3 regions of the Pseudoalteromonas sp. HL-AS1 genome follow, and region 3 is predicted to be linked to each of the others. Evidence: predicted binding sites of a transcription regulator. Region 3 holds the regulator's gene; each other region holds the start of a gene.

Region 1 (4,297 bases), 560 kb from region 3:
CACTGTTAGCGCAGCTTCAAAGTCTTCTTCCATGATTAAACGTTTAAACATGGCAGAACCGGTTACATTGGTACGTTCGCCGACATTAGTAAATACTGCTATTTGTTGGGTCATGTTGGCTCCTTAATTTAAGTTACAGGCTTCAAGGCCTGATAAACGCATGCGTACTTCAAGCTCTGGCAGTTGGCGTGGTTTAACGCCTGCTAAACCTTTTGCAAAAGCACGAATATGCGCAGGCGTGGTGCCACAACATCCACCTACTATATTAATAAAGCCCGATTTACCCCAATCGATAATTTCGGCTGCCATTTCAGGCGCTTCTAAGTCGTATTCACCAAACTCATTAGGCAAGCCCGCATTAGGGTGTACCGATGTAAAGGTTTCGCACACGCGCGAAAGCTCTTCTACATATTGGCGCAGTAAATCAGGGCCAAGCGCGCAGTTTAAACCAATCGAAATAGGCTTAATATGGCGAATAGAGTTATAAAATGCTTCGGTTGTTTGCCCAGAAAGCGTACGGCCAGAAGCGTCAGTAATAGTGCCCGAGATCATAACTGGTAATGTGCGCCCTGCTTGCTCAAAGGCTTCTTCTACACCAAACGAGGCGGCTTTTGCATTAAGCGTGTCGAATATAGTTTCGATTAGTATTAAATCGGCGCCGCCTTCCATTAATGCAAGGGTAGACTCTACATACGCAGTAACTAGCTTATCAAAGGTGACATTTCGGTAACCCGGGTCGTTTACGTCTGGCGAAATTGAACACGTTTTAGATGTCGGCCCTAAAACACCGGCTACATAGCGCGGCTTTTCTGGCGTTTTAGCCGTAAATTCATCGCAAATTGCGCGTGCTAATTTAGCCGACTCTACGTTTATTTCACGGCTTAGGTTTGCCATGTCGTAATCTTCCATCGAAATAGTGGTCGAGTTAAACGTGTTGGTTTCGATAATATCGGCGCCCGCTGATAAAAAGCCACGATGAATATCAGTGATTAAGTCGGGCTTGGTTAGGCTTAATAAATCGTTATTGCCTTTAATCAATACATGCCAGTCTTTAAAACGCTCTCCGCGATAGTCTTCTTCTTCTAGCTTATGATCTTGGATCATGGTGCCCATAGCGCCATCTAAAATTAAAATGCGTTCTTTTAATGCGGCACTTATTTCGGCTTGCTTATTATTTGTAGGCGCGTTATTCGGCATAGTTGTTAGTCCTCACGTCTTGGCTAACTAAATTAATATCATACGGTGTGGTTTGGTACACGTAGTAATTTAACCAGTTCGAAAAAAGTAAAAAAGCATGGCTTTGCCACGTTTTTGAAGGTTGTTTGGTTGCATCGTCATCCGGAAAGTAATTTTCGGGCTTTGGTGCATTAGGGCTTTTTTTACAATCGCGCTCGTATTCTGCTTTTAGCGAGTCGGCGTCGTACTCTGGGTGGCCGGTTATAAACACTTGGCTACCCGATTTGTTTTTAAGTAAGTAAGCCCCTACTCGCTCAGAACCTGCCAGTACAACGAGTTCTTCACAGGCGTTTATTTTATTTATATCAATATGGCCGTAGCGTGAGTGCGGTACTAAAAAGGTATCGTCGAATCCGCGAGTCAGTGCACCGTGATCAAAATAACACTGGTGAGTAAATACGCCACACAGTTTATCGTCTTTTAAATCACGCTTTAAATTGTAACGATGATATAACGCTGCATGCGCTGCCCAACACGAAAACAACGTAGAGGTAACGTGTTGCTCAGCCCAATCAATAATGACCTTTAGCTCATCCCAATACGCTACATCATCGTATTCTAAATGTGCAAGTGGCGCACCGGTTACTATTAATGCATCGTAATTGTTGTCTTTAACCTCAGAAAAATAACGGTAAAAGGTATCAAGGTGCTCTTCTGAATTGCTGCTACTGCGGTGAGTGTCGAGGCGCAGTAGTTCTACGTTTACTTGCAAAGGCGAATTGGCAAGTAAGCGAATAAACTGAACTTCGGTTTCTACTTTATTAGGCATTAAGTTTAAAATAGCCAAACGCATTGGGCGTATTTCTTGCGTTTTTGCACGACTTTTTGGCATTACAAATACGTTTTCTTGACGTAAACGTGCAATTGCCGGCAACTCGTCTTTTACTGTAATTGGCATACTTTACTCCTGCTCATAAAAACCGAAGCTTAATTATGAACTGAAAGTAAAAAATATCAACCTCTAGATGTATAGATGTCCAAATGAAATTTATTCATGGTTTTTTTAAGACTTACTAAAAGCTATAGATGAGGGGCAGTGCATTTATATTGAAGTACTTTGTTTTAGTGAATTGAAACAGCGCTACTAAAATCAGTAGCGCTATTATAATTAAAAACGATAATTTACAGATAAATTAAGAGCGTAAATATCGCCTTCATTTGTATCAAAATATTGGTATTCAGCACTTACTTGCCAGCGTTGAGCTAGCCTAAAGTCAACGCCAGTTCCGTACGTTACGCCGCCTTCGTCGTAGTTTTGCTCAGTAATTAGCGTAGAATTTGTATCTGTACCAGTTATTGATTCTGCAAGGTTTTTTAAGTCACCTTCATTGTAACTTAATTTATTTCTACCATAGCCACCAAATAAAAACACATCAGCTCGAGATGAAATTGGATAATTAGCTTTTACAAATATACTTGTTTGCAAATCAAGGCTTGAATCGATTTCGCTCTTAATGAATTCTGAACTAAGCGAGCCGTCCTGTGGGTTCTGAGTGTAAACAATTCCGTTTAGAGGTGTTGACTCATCATTTAACCCAAACCCTATACGCCCTTCTAATGCAAAGTAACGCGAAAACTGATATCCAAACCGGCCATAAAGCGTTGTAAACTGTATGCTATCACTCTCGTATACATCAATTTGCGTAGACCCTATCCCTATTCCTTGGTAATAACCATTTACGTGGAGTATGTCTGCTTGGCTCGAAAATGAGTATAAACCTAAAAGTAATGCCCCTAACTTTGTGACTATTTTCATGTTCATTCCTTTAAACCTTTGTAATATTTAATAATGTGATGTTGAACAACAAACTAAGTGTGGCCTGCCTATATAACTTGCTTATACTTTACAGTTTGTAAATATACTGTACCACTTTTGTTAAAAATGGAATGTATTTGAACAATATAAAACAATAGATTACAGAATTTTACACAATAGAAATCCTGTAATAGTAGTGTTTTTAACGAGCAATCAAAACAAAGTACCGCTTAGGTAAGTGTATTGTTCTATACAGCATTCGTTGACTGTTTCACCCGTCAGCCACTACAATACAACATTGAAATTTTTATTATTATTTGAAGGCTTTCCTCCATGGTTTTACCTGATAAATTTATATTCTCGATGAGTCGAGTATCTAAGGTTGTGCCACCTAAGCGCACTATCTTAAAAGATATTTCGTTGCACTTTTTTCCTGGCGCTAAAATTGGTGTGCTTGGTTTAAACGGTTCTGGTAAATCTACGTTACTGCGTATTATGGCCGGTGTTGACCAAGATTTTGAAGGTGATGCACATCCTCAGCCTGGTACTAAAATTGGTTATTTACCGCAAGAACCTATTTTAGACGAAAGTAAAACAGTACGTGAAACTGTTGAAGAAGCTGTTGGCGAAGTTAAACACGCACTTAAACGTCTTGACGAAGTGTATAACGAATACGCCATGGAAGACGCTGACTTTGACGCACTTGCAAAAGAGCAAGGCGAGCTTGAAGCTGTTATTCAGGCGCACGATGGTCATAACATCGACAACGTTTTAGAACGTGCAGCTGATGCACTTCGCCTGCCAGAGTGGGATGCTAAAATTGAGCACCTTTCAGGTGGTGAGCGCCGCCGTGTTGCTATTTGTCGTTTGTTACTAGAAAAGCCAGATATGCTTATTCTTGATGAGCCAACTAACCACTTAGATGCTGAGTCGGTTGCATGGCTAGAGCGCTTCTTACATGACTACGAAGGCACTGTAGTGGCAGTAACGCATGACCGCTACTTCCTTGATAATGTAGCTGGCTGGATACTAGAGCTTGACCGTGGTGAAGGTATTCCATGGGAAGGTAACTACTCTTCTTGGCTTGAACAAAAAGATGCGCGCTTACAGCAAGAACAAAAATCTGAAAAAGCTCGTCAAAAATCAATTGCGCAAGAACTTGAATGGGTTCGTTCAAACCCTAAAGGTCGTCAAGCTAAGTCAAAAGCACGTATGGCTCAGTTTACTGAAATGCAGCAGTCTGATTACCAAAAACGTAACGAAACTAACGAGATGTTTATTCCACCTGGCCCGCGTTTAGGTGAC
Region 2 (4,297 bases), 1.3 Mb from region 3:
GTAAGTTATCAATATTTAATCAACTTGAGCAACTAGGTTATCAAAGTCGATTTTATTATGGCGGCTTGCTGTCATGGCAAAATATAGGCGAATATGTGCTTTCACAAGGAGCTGATAAAGTATTTTCGGCTGCAGACACTGGAGGTAAAGGAAGTGCTGGTGTGTGGGGAATTGATGATGGTCAGTTATTTGATTTAGTCGATACTAAAACAGATGAAAAAAGTTTTAACTTAATCATGAGTGGGAGTTACCACGGACCATTTAACTTAGATTTAGATAAGTATGGGTATCCTTTAAAATCAGTTGCTGACTATCCAAAGGAAATTCAAGCTTTAGATGATGACTTATTAGACCCTTACGTATTAGGGCATTTATGGTATGCCGATAAAATGCTTGGTCAATTTGTTCGTAAAATGGAGCAGCACTACCCAGATGCATTATTTGTAATTACAGGTGATCACTATAGTCGCCGTTATTTACATCATCGCCCAGATCTATATGAACTAACACATGTACCGCTTGTTATTTATGGTAAAGGTGTAAATCCAAACTGGGTATCTAGCGATCAATTAGCGAGCCATATGGATATTGCACCTACATTATTAAACTTAATAGCACCGCAAAATACGACATTTTATAGCATGGGCCAGTCACTATTAAATCAACCTAAAGATCGTACTGTATTTGGTTTTCAAACTGTGCGTAAACCAGAACAGCTTTGGCGTGGTGATTTTTCGTCAATGTATGAGTATCAAAAAGTTGAACCAGAGGATCGGATTAACTTAGTACCACTTAAGCCGCAGCCTTTTGAACCAATTGATGTAGCAACAGAGCAAGCTTATAATAAGTATATGGCTACAGCGTGGCAGTTACTTACTAAAGGAATGGATTAATAGATTTAAAAGTAGCTTTTAAAGCTGCTTTTACTCAATTAGTTTACATATAAAAAAAGCGCCAATTGGCGCTTTTTTTATATTTACTTAGCCAATCAAAGGCCAGCAGCTGCACGAAGTGCATCAGCTTTATCTGTACGTTCCCAAGGGAATTCGTCGCGACCAAAGTGGCCGTAAGCCGCTGTAGGAAGGTAGATAGGGCGCTCTAAATCAAGCATTTGAATTAAGCCGTAAGGGCGCAGGTCAAAGTGTTCACGAATAAGCTCGATTAAACGGCTTTCTTCTAACTTGCTTGTACCAAACGTTTCAACGCTGATAGATGTAGGCTCTGCAACACCGATTGCGTAAGAAACTTGTAATTCACATTTATCAGCAAGGCCAGCCGCAACTACGTTTTTAGCAACGTAACGTGCAGCGTATGCAGCTGAGCGGTCAACTTTTGATGGATCTTTACCAGAGAAAGCACCACCACCGTGACGAGCCATACCACCGTATGTATCAACGATGATTTTACGACCTGTTAAACCACAATCGCCCATTGGTCCGCCAATTACAAAGCGACCTGTTGGGTTAATGAAAAATTTAGTCGCGCTTGTAATAAGCTCTGCAGGAAGTACCGGCTTGATGATAGTTTCCATCACCGCTTCTACTAAATCTTTTTGTGAAATGTCTTCGCTGTGCTGAGTAGATAGTACTACTGCATCAATACCTACTGGCTTACCATTTTCGTATGCAAAAGTAACTTGAGATTTTGCATCTGGACGTAACCAGTTAAGCTCGCCGCTTTTACGTACTTGCGCTTGGCGCTGTACTAAACGGTGTGAGTAAGTAATTGGCGCAGGCATTAGCACTTCTGTTTCGTTACATGCGTAACCAAACATAAGACCTTGGTCGCCAGCACCTTGTTCTTCTGGGCTAGTACGGTCAACACCTTGGTTAATGTCAGGAGACTGTTTACCAATAGTGTTTAAAATTGCACATGAATCAGCATCGAAACCCATGTCTGAATGCGTGTAGCCAATTTCACGTACTGTTTTACGTGTAATTTCTTCAATATCAACCCATGCGCTAGTAGTGATTTCACCACCAACCATAACCATACCTGTTTTTACGTAAGTTTCGCACGCAACACGGGCATGAGAATCTTGCTCTAGGATAGCATCAAGTACCGCATCAGAGATTTGATCGGCGATTTTATCCGGATGACCTTCAGAAACTGATTCAGAAGTAAATAAATGTTTTGCCATTGTATTTCTGCTCACAAATATTGCGCTTCACAAACGTCGGTATTAGCGCTAAAAAATTAAGGGGCGTATTTTATCGAAAACAAAACACCTTGCATAGTGTTTTTACGCCTAGACGTCTAAATAAAATTACTAATAACTTTTTGGTCTTAAAAAATATTCATAATGCCTCACTTTTATAGGGTTTTTAATTGCACACAGCCCCCACAATAAGTAAGAATGGTCTATATAAACAAACCCAAGTTACTTGGGTGCATAAACAAACACATAAATACCCGCGCAAATACACATAAAGGTAGGAGAATTCATGCCATCTCGCAAAGAACTTGCAAATGCTATTCGCGTCTTGTCAATGGACGCAGTACAAAAGGCCAAATCTGGTCACCCTGGAGCCCCTATGGGCATGGCTGATATCGCAGAAGTATTATGGCGCGATTATCTAAAACACAACCCAACAAATCCAGAGTGGGCTGACCGTGACAGATTTATTCTTTCAAACGGCCACGGTTCAATGCTTATCTATTCTCTATTGCACCTAAGTGGTTACGACTTACCACTGGACGAAATTAAAAACTTCCGTCAAATGCATTCTAAAACACCAGGTCACCCTGAATATGGCTATGCACCAGGAATCGAAACTACTACGGGTCCATTAGGTCAAGGGATCACAAATGCCGTAGGTATGGCAATTGCTGAAAAAGCGCTAGCTGCACAGTTTAACCGCGAAGGTCACGATATTGTTGATCACTTTACCTATGCATTTATGGGCGATGGCTGCCTTATGGAAGGTATTTCTCATGAAGCTGGTTCACTTGCAGGCACATTAGGTCTGGGTAAACTTGTTGCATTTTGGGATGACAACGGCATTTCAATCGATGGTGAAGTAGAAGGTTGGTTTACAGATGACACGCCAGCTCGCTTTAAAGCATACGGTTGGCATGTAATTAGTGGTGTTGATGGTCACGACAGCGATGCTATAAGTGCTGCAATTGCAGAAGCTAAAAGTGTTACCGATAAACCATCACTAATTTGTTGTAAAACAATTATTGGTTACGGCTCACCTAATAAATCTGGTAGCCACGATTGTCACGGTGCACCACTAGGTGATGACGAAATTAAAGCGTCTCGCGAATTCTTAGGTTGGACTGGCGATGCGTTCGAAATTCCTGATGATATTTACGCACAATGGGATAGCAAAGAAAAAGGTCAGCAGCTTGAATCAAGCTGGGACGAAAAATTTGCAGCATACGCAAAAGCATACCCAGAGCTTGCAGCTGAATATAAGCGTCGTATTAATAACGAACTGCCTGGCGATTGGGCTGAAAAATCTCAAGCGTACATTGAGCAATTACAAGCAAACCCAGCAAACCCAGCGTCTCGTAAAGCATCACAAAATGCATTAAACGCATTTGGTCCGTTATTACCAGAATTTATGGGTGGCTCAGCCGATTTAGCAGGCTCAAACTTAACAATTTGGGATGGCTCTAAAGGTTTAACACACGACGATGCAAGCGGTAACTACATTTACTACGGTGTACGTGAGTTTGGTATGTCGGCAATTATGAATGGTATTGCCCTTCATAAAGGCTTTATTCCTTACGGTGCTACGTTCTTAATGTTTGTTGAATATGCAAAAAATGCCGTACGTATGGCTGCATTAATGAAGCAACCAAGCATTTTTGTATACACGCACGATTCAATCGGTTTAGGTGAAGATGGTCCAACTCACCAACCAGTAGAGCAAATTGCAAGCATGCGTTTAACGCCTAACTTATACAACTGGCGCCCATGTGACCAAGTTGAGTCGGCAATTGCATGGCAACAAGCTATTGAGCGTAAAGACGGTCCTACATCGTTAATCTTTACTCGCCAAGGTCTTGAGCAACAAGCGCGTGACGCACAGCAATTAAGCGATGTTAAAAAGGGTGGTTACATCCTTAGCTGTGACGGCAATCCTGAAATTATTTTAATTGCGACGGGCTCTGAAGTGCAACTAGCACAAGATTCAGCAACTGAGCTACGCAGCCAAGGTAAAAAGGTACGTGTTGTATCTATGCCATGTACTGATGCCTTCGAAGATCAAAGCGCAGAGTACAAAGAAAGCGTATTACCGGCATCTGTTACACGCCGCGTAGCAGTAGAAGCAGGTATTGCTGACTA
Region 3 (4,297 bases):
TAGTTTCGCCTAAGGGATAGCAATAATAGCGGGCAGTAAAGCTAAGGAGTTCTAAATGTTGGGCGCTTAAAATAGGGGTATCGTCTATTACCTCTATAATATTCTTAATTTTATCTAAAGGGACGTCGGTACTGTTTTTAATACCCAGAACAACAGCTACTTTTTTTTGATTACCAAAAGGTACTAAAACCCGCATGCCCGGTAGTATGGGTGTTGATAAGCCACTGAGCTGCTCTTCTATTTTATAATCAAAGGTGCGTGGAAGCGGGACTTTAATAGCAACTTCAACAAAACTCATAACAACTCAACCCGTAAAATTAATGCTGTAATGTACTAAAAATACCGCTAAAAACCTACTAGCAATAGTACTTGAGAAAGAGATTGTTCACTTTTTTAGCGAAAAGATAAATAAATACTTGTGCAGGGGAAGGTTGTTGGATAAAATCCGCCACCAACAAATTTGTTTTAACGACGTATGGTGCCAGACTTCGGGTTTGGAGAGCGATGCGGCCTTAACTAGAGGTTCCTATGAAAGAAGGTATTCACCCTAAGTACGAAGTAATTTCTGCAACATGTTCATGCGGAAACAAATTCGAAACTAGCTCAACTCTTTGTAAAGACATTCACTTAGACGTATGTTCTGCGTGTCACCCGTTTTACACTGGTAAGCAAAAGATTTTAGACACTGGCGGCCGTGTTGATCGCTTCAACAAGCGCTTCGGTGCACTTAGCAGCAAGAAGTAATTATTGCTGTTTAGTTAAAAAAAGCACCTTAGGGTGCTTTTTTTATGTCTAAAATTTACCACTTCTTATCTTATTTAGCTTGCTCGAGCTACATCACACCTTGCATAACTATTTCCTATTCTTATTCTGAGTATGCATAAACCTTTGCAGACAAATTGATAGATATTCTCTATATTTTAAATAGTACAAATTTTAACTAGGTTGATAAAAGTAGCTAACGTGGGCTTATCTGTTTTTAAAGTAGTGTAGTAGGCTGTTATTTTAAGTTTATGATGATACGTTAAACATACATTTTTTTAATATTTTAATAGACATAAACGCACCTCAAAACTTACTTTTTTGGTGAATTTTTATTTATCAAATGTTTATATAATCCTGCAAAGTTACTGAAAAACCTCTTAAAATTAAAGGATATAGCATATAACAGGATAGACCTGATATTGCTTGGAATTTAAAAATAATAAGGGTATCGTACCCCAAGACTCCACCTCTCACTTTAACTTAAATTGCAGGATACCATCGCGTTATGTCTGACTTTCGTGAACAAGCACTACATTATCACTCACATCCCGTACCTGGTAAAATTAGCATTGAGCTAACAAAACCAGCTGAAACAGTTCAAGACTTAGCCCTAGCTTATAGCCCAGGTGTCGCTGAGCCTGTACGTGAAATTGCCGCAGATCCTGCAAATGCATATAAATATACCGGTAAGGGTAACATGGTTGCGGTTATCACTAATGGTACTGCAATTTTGGGCTTGGGTAATTTAGGTCCTTTAGCGTCTAAACCAGTAATGGAAGGCAAGGCGTTATTGTTTAAACGTTTTGCAGGGCTTGATTCTATTGATATTGAAGTAAAGCACAAAACAACAGAAGACTTTATTAACACGGTTGCCAATATTGCTGACACATTCGGTGGTATTAACCTTGAAGATATTAAAGCACCAGAGTGTTTTGAAATTGAAAAAGCATTAATAGAGCGTTGTAGCATTCCTGTTTTTCATGACGACCAACACGGCACCGCCATTGTTACGGCTGCCGGCATGTTAAATGCGCTAGAAGTACAAGGTAAATCAATTGAAGATGCAATAATTGTATGTTTAGGTGCAGGCGCTGCTGCAGTTGCGTGTATGGAACTGTTAATTAAGTGTGGTGCACTGCGTGAACACATTTATATGCTTGACCGTAAAGGTGTTATTCATACTCGTCGCGATGATTTAAATGAATATAAACAGCTTTTTGCTAACAATACCGATAAACGCACATTGCAAGATGTAATTGCAGATGCTGATGTGTTTGTTGGTGTTTCGGGTCCTAATTTGTTAGCTGCCGAAGATTTAAAACTAATGGCAGAAAAGCCGGTCGTGTTTGCATGTTCAAACCCAGATCCAGAGATCGATCCTGCACTTGCTCACGGCGCACGCAACGATTTAATTATGGCAACAGGGCGCTCTGATTACCCTAACCAGGTTAACAATGTTTTATGTTTTCCGTTTATTTTCCGTGGTGCACTTGATGTACGTGCAAGCGCGATTAACGATGAAATGAAAATTGCTGCAGTTGAGGCTATTCGTAGTATTGCCAAAGAGCCTGTACCTGCAGAAGTTTTAAAAGCCGCAGGCGTAGATAAGCTAGAGTTTGGTGCGCAGTACATTATTCCAAAACCAATGGATCCGCGTTTACTACCGCGTATAGCTAAAGCTGTAGCACTTGCTGCGGTTGAGTCGGGTGTTGCGCAAATTGACTTGCCTGAAAATTATATGGCGTAATATATAACGCTTAAACAAAAAAACCTCAGCAATGCTGAGGTTTTTTGATTAAAAAGGTAACGATTTATTCTTCGTTTAAAATAGGCACTTCTAAACCCATTTCTTGCATTATCTTTTTAACTTCTTCTGGTACTTTTTCTGCGTTGTCTTTACGTAGGTCATCGTCATTTGGTAAAGGTTGACCAGTAAAGGCATGCAAAAACGCCTCACATAGCAATTCACTATTTGTTGCATGGCGAAGGTTGTTGATTTGACGACGCGTACGCTCATCCGTTAAAACTTTTAATACATTTAGCGGGATCGAAACGGTGATCTTTTTAACTTGCTCTGATTTTTTCCCGTGTTCTGCGTATGGGTGAATATACTCACCATTCCATTTAGCCATAAGATGTATCGTTGCCTCAGATTATTAATTTCTCACACGGTATAAAAAGCGTGTAAATATGCGTGAAATTCTATCGATTTAAAAAAGATAGTCAAATAATAGATACCGATCTATCTTAATAAGCCTATTTGGGATGTAAAAATAAGCTCACTTTTGTGAGCTAAAATATGATACTAGCAAACGCCTTCCCTAACTTTAGCCATCTAGAGCTTTAAAATCCTTTGACTTATTAAAACGGATAACTTACTCTTTTAGACGTCTAAACATCCAAATTAATCAGGTGACGAATATGAGCGAAAAAAACAAAGCGACCATTGCTGTACGTAACGGCGTTGATGCTGATAAACATCATGGTGCAGTGGTGCCGCCAATTTATTTATCAACGACTTATTCGTTTGCCGACTTTGATACTAAGCGTGAGTATGATTATGGCCGCAGTGGTAACCCTAATCGTGATATTTTAGCAGAGACGCTTGCTAAGCTTGAAGGTGGCGCTCGTGGCATAATTACGGCCACTGGTATGGCTGCCGTGCATTTAGCTACTCAGCTACTTAACAGTGACGACACGTTAGTAATTCCACATGATTGTTATGGTGGTAGCTATCGTTTATTTACATCGTTACAAAAACGCGGACTATTGAAGCTTGAAGTATTAGATTTAACAAAAGAAGAAAGCCTTCAACAAATTTTAGCAATTAAACCTAAGCTTATTTGGATAGAGACTCCAAGTAACCCAGTACTTCGTTTAACCGATATTAAAGCGGTTACCGATGTTGCTAAGCAATGCGGTGCATTGGTTGCCGCAGATAACACGTTTTTGTCTCCTGCCTTACAAAACCCTATTAAGTTTGGTGTAGATATTGTGGTGCATTCAACTACTAAATATATTAACGGGCACTCAGATGTAGTGGGCGGCGCTGTTATTGCTGCAACACAAGAGCTTGGTGATGAGCTTGCTTGGTGGGCAAATAATATTGGTATTACGGGCGCCCCTTTTGATAGTTATTTAACGCTTCGTGGTCTACGTACTTTAAATGTGCGCTTAAGGCAGCACCAAGAAAATGCGCTAGCAATAGCTAAGTACCTTGAAAGCTCCAATTTTGTAAGCCAAGTTTACTATCCAGGACTTGAGTCACATCCTCAACATGAGCTTGCTAAAGCACAACAACTTGGCTTTGGTGGCATGGTTAGTTTTGATATTAAAGGCGATATAAACGACGCCGCAGCATTTTTAACTAGCCTTAAAACGTTTAGTTTAGCTGAGTCACTAGGTGGCGTAGAGAGTTTAATTTGTCACCCTGCAACTATGACGCACGCAGGTATGGAGGCAAAGGCACGTTTAGAAGCGGGTGTGGGCGATACGCTTATTCGTATTTCGGTTGGGATTGAAGATATACACG

Evidence for each region. Region 3 encodes MetJ, which represses methionine synthesis genes. Its sites were predicted from a motif close to TAGACGTCTAGACGTCTA; they were not measured.
Region 1: a site for MetJ is predicted at 2,199-2,216, ahead of metA (homoserine O-succinyltransferase). Genes of this name have one in related genera too.
Region 2: a site for MetJ is predicted at 2,242-2,259, ahead of metK (methionine adenosyltransferase). Genes of this name have one in related genera too.

Annotation. Positions count from the first base shown of each region.
Region 1 covers NZ_CP133569.1:975,632-979,928, reverse strand. Annotated here, with positions in the region: gene metH (methionine synthase) at 1-114, opposite strand, end outside; gene RB214_RS04570 (homocysteine S-methyltransferase family protein) at 124-1,197, opposite strand; gene metA (homoserine O-succinyltransferase) at 1,187-2,134, opposite strand; gene RB214_RS04560 (porin family protein) at 2,345-2,992, opposite strand; gene ettA (energy-dependent translational throttle protein EttA) at 3,326-4,297, shown strand, end outside.
Region 2 covers NZ_CP133569.1:2,756,445-2,760,741, reverse strand. Annotated here, with positions in the region: gene RB214_RS12830 (LTA synthase family protein) at 1-893, shown strand, start outside; gene metK (methionine adenosyltransferase) at 989-2,140, opposite strand; gene tkt (transketolase) at 2,445-4,297, shown strand, end outside.
Region 3 covers NZ_CP133569.1:411,132-415,428, forward strand. Annotated here, with positions in the region: gene priA (primosomal protein N') at 1-298, opposite strand, end outside; gene rpmE (50S ribosomal protein L31) at 529-744, shown strand; gene RB214_RS01895 (malic enzyme-like NAD(P)-binding protein) at 1,271-2,512, shown strand; gene metJ (met regulon transcriptional regulator MetJ) at 2,577-2,897, opposite strand; gene metB (cystathionine gamma-synthase) at 3,187-4,297, shown strand, end outside.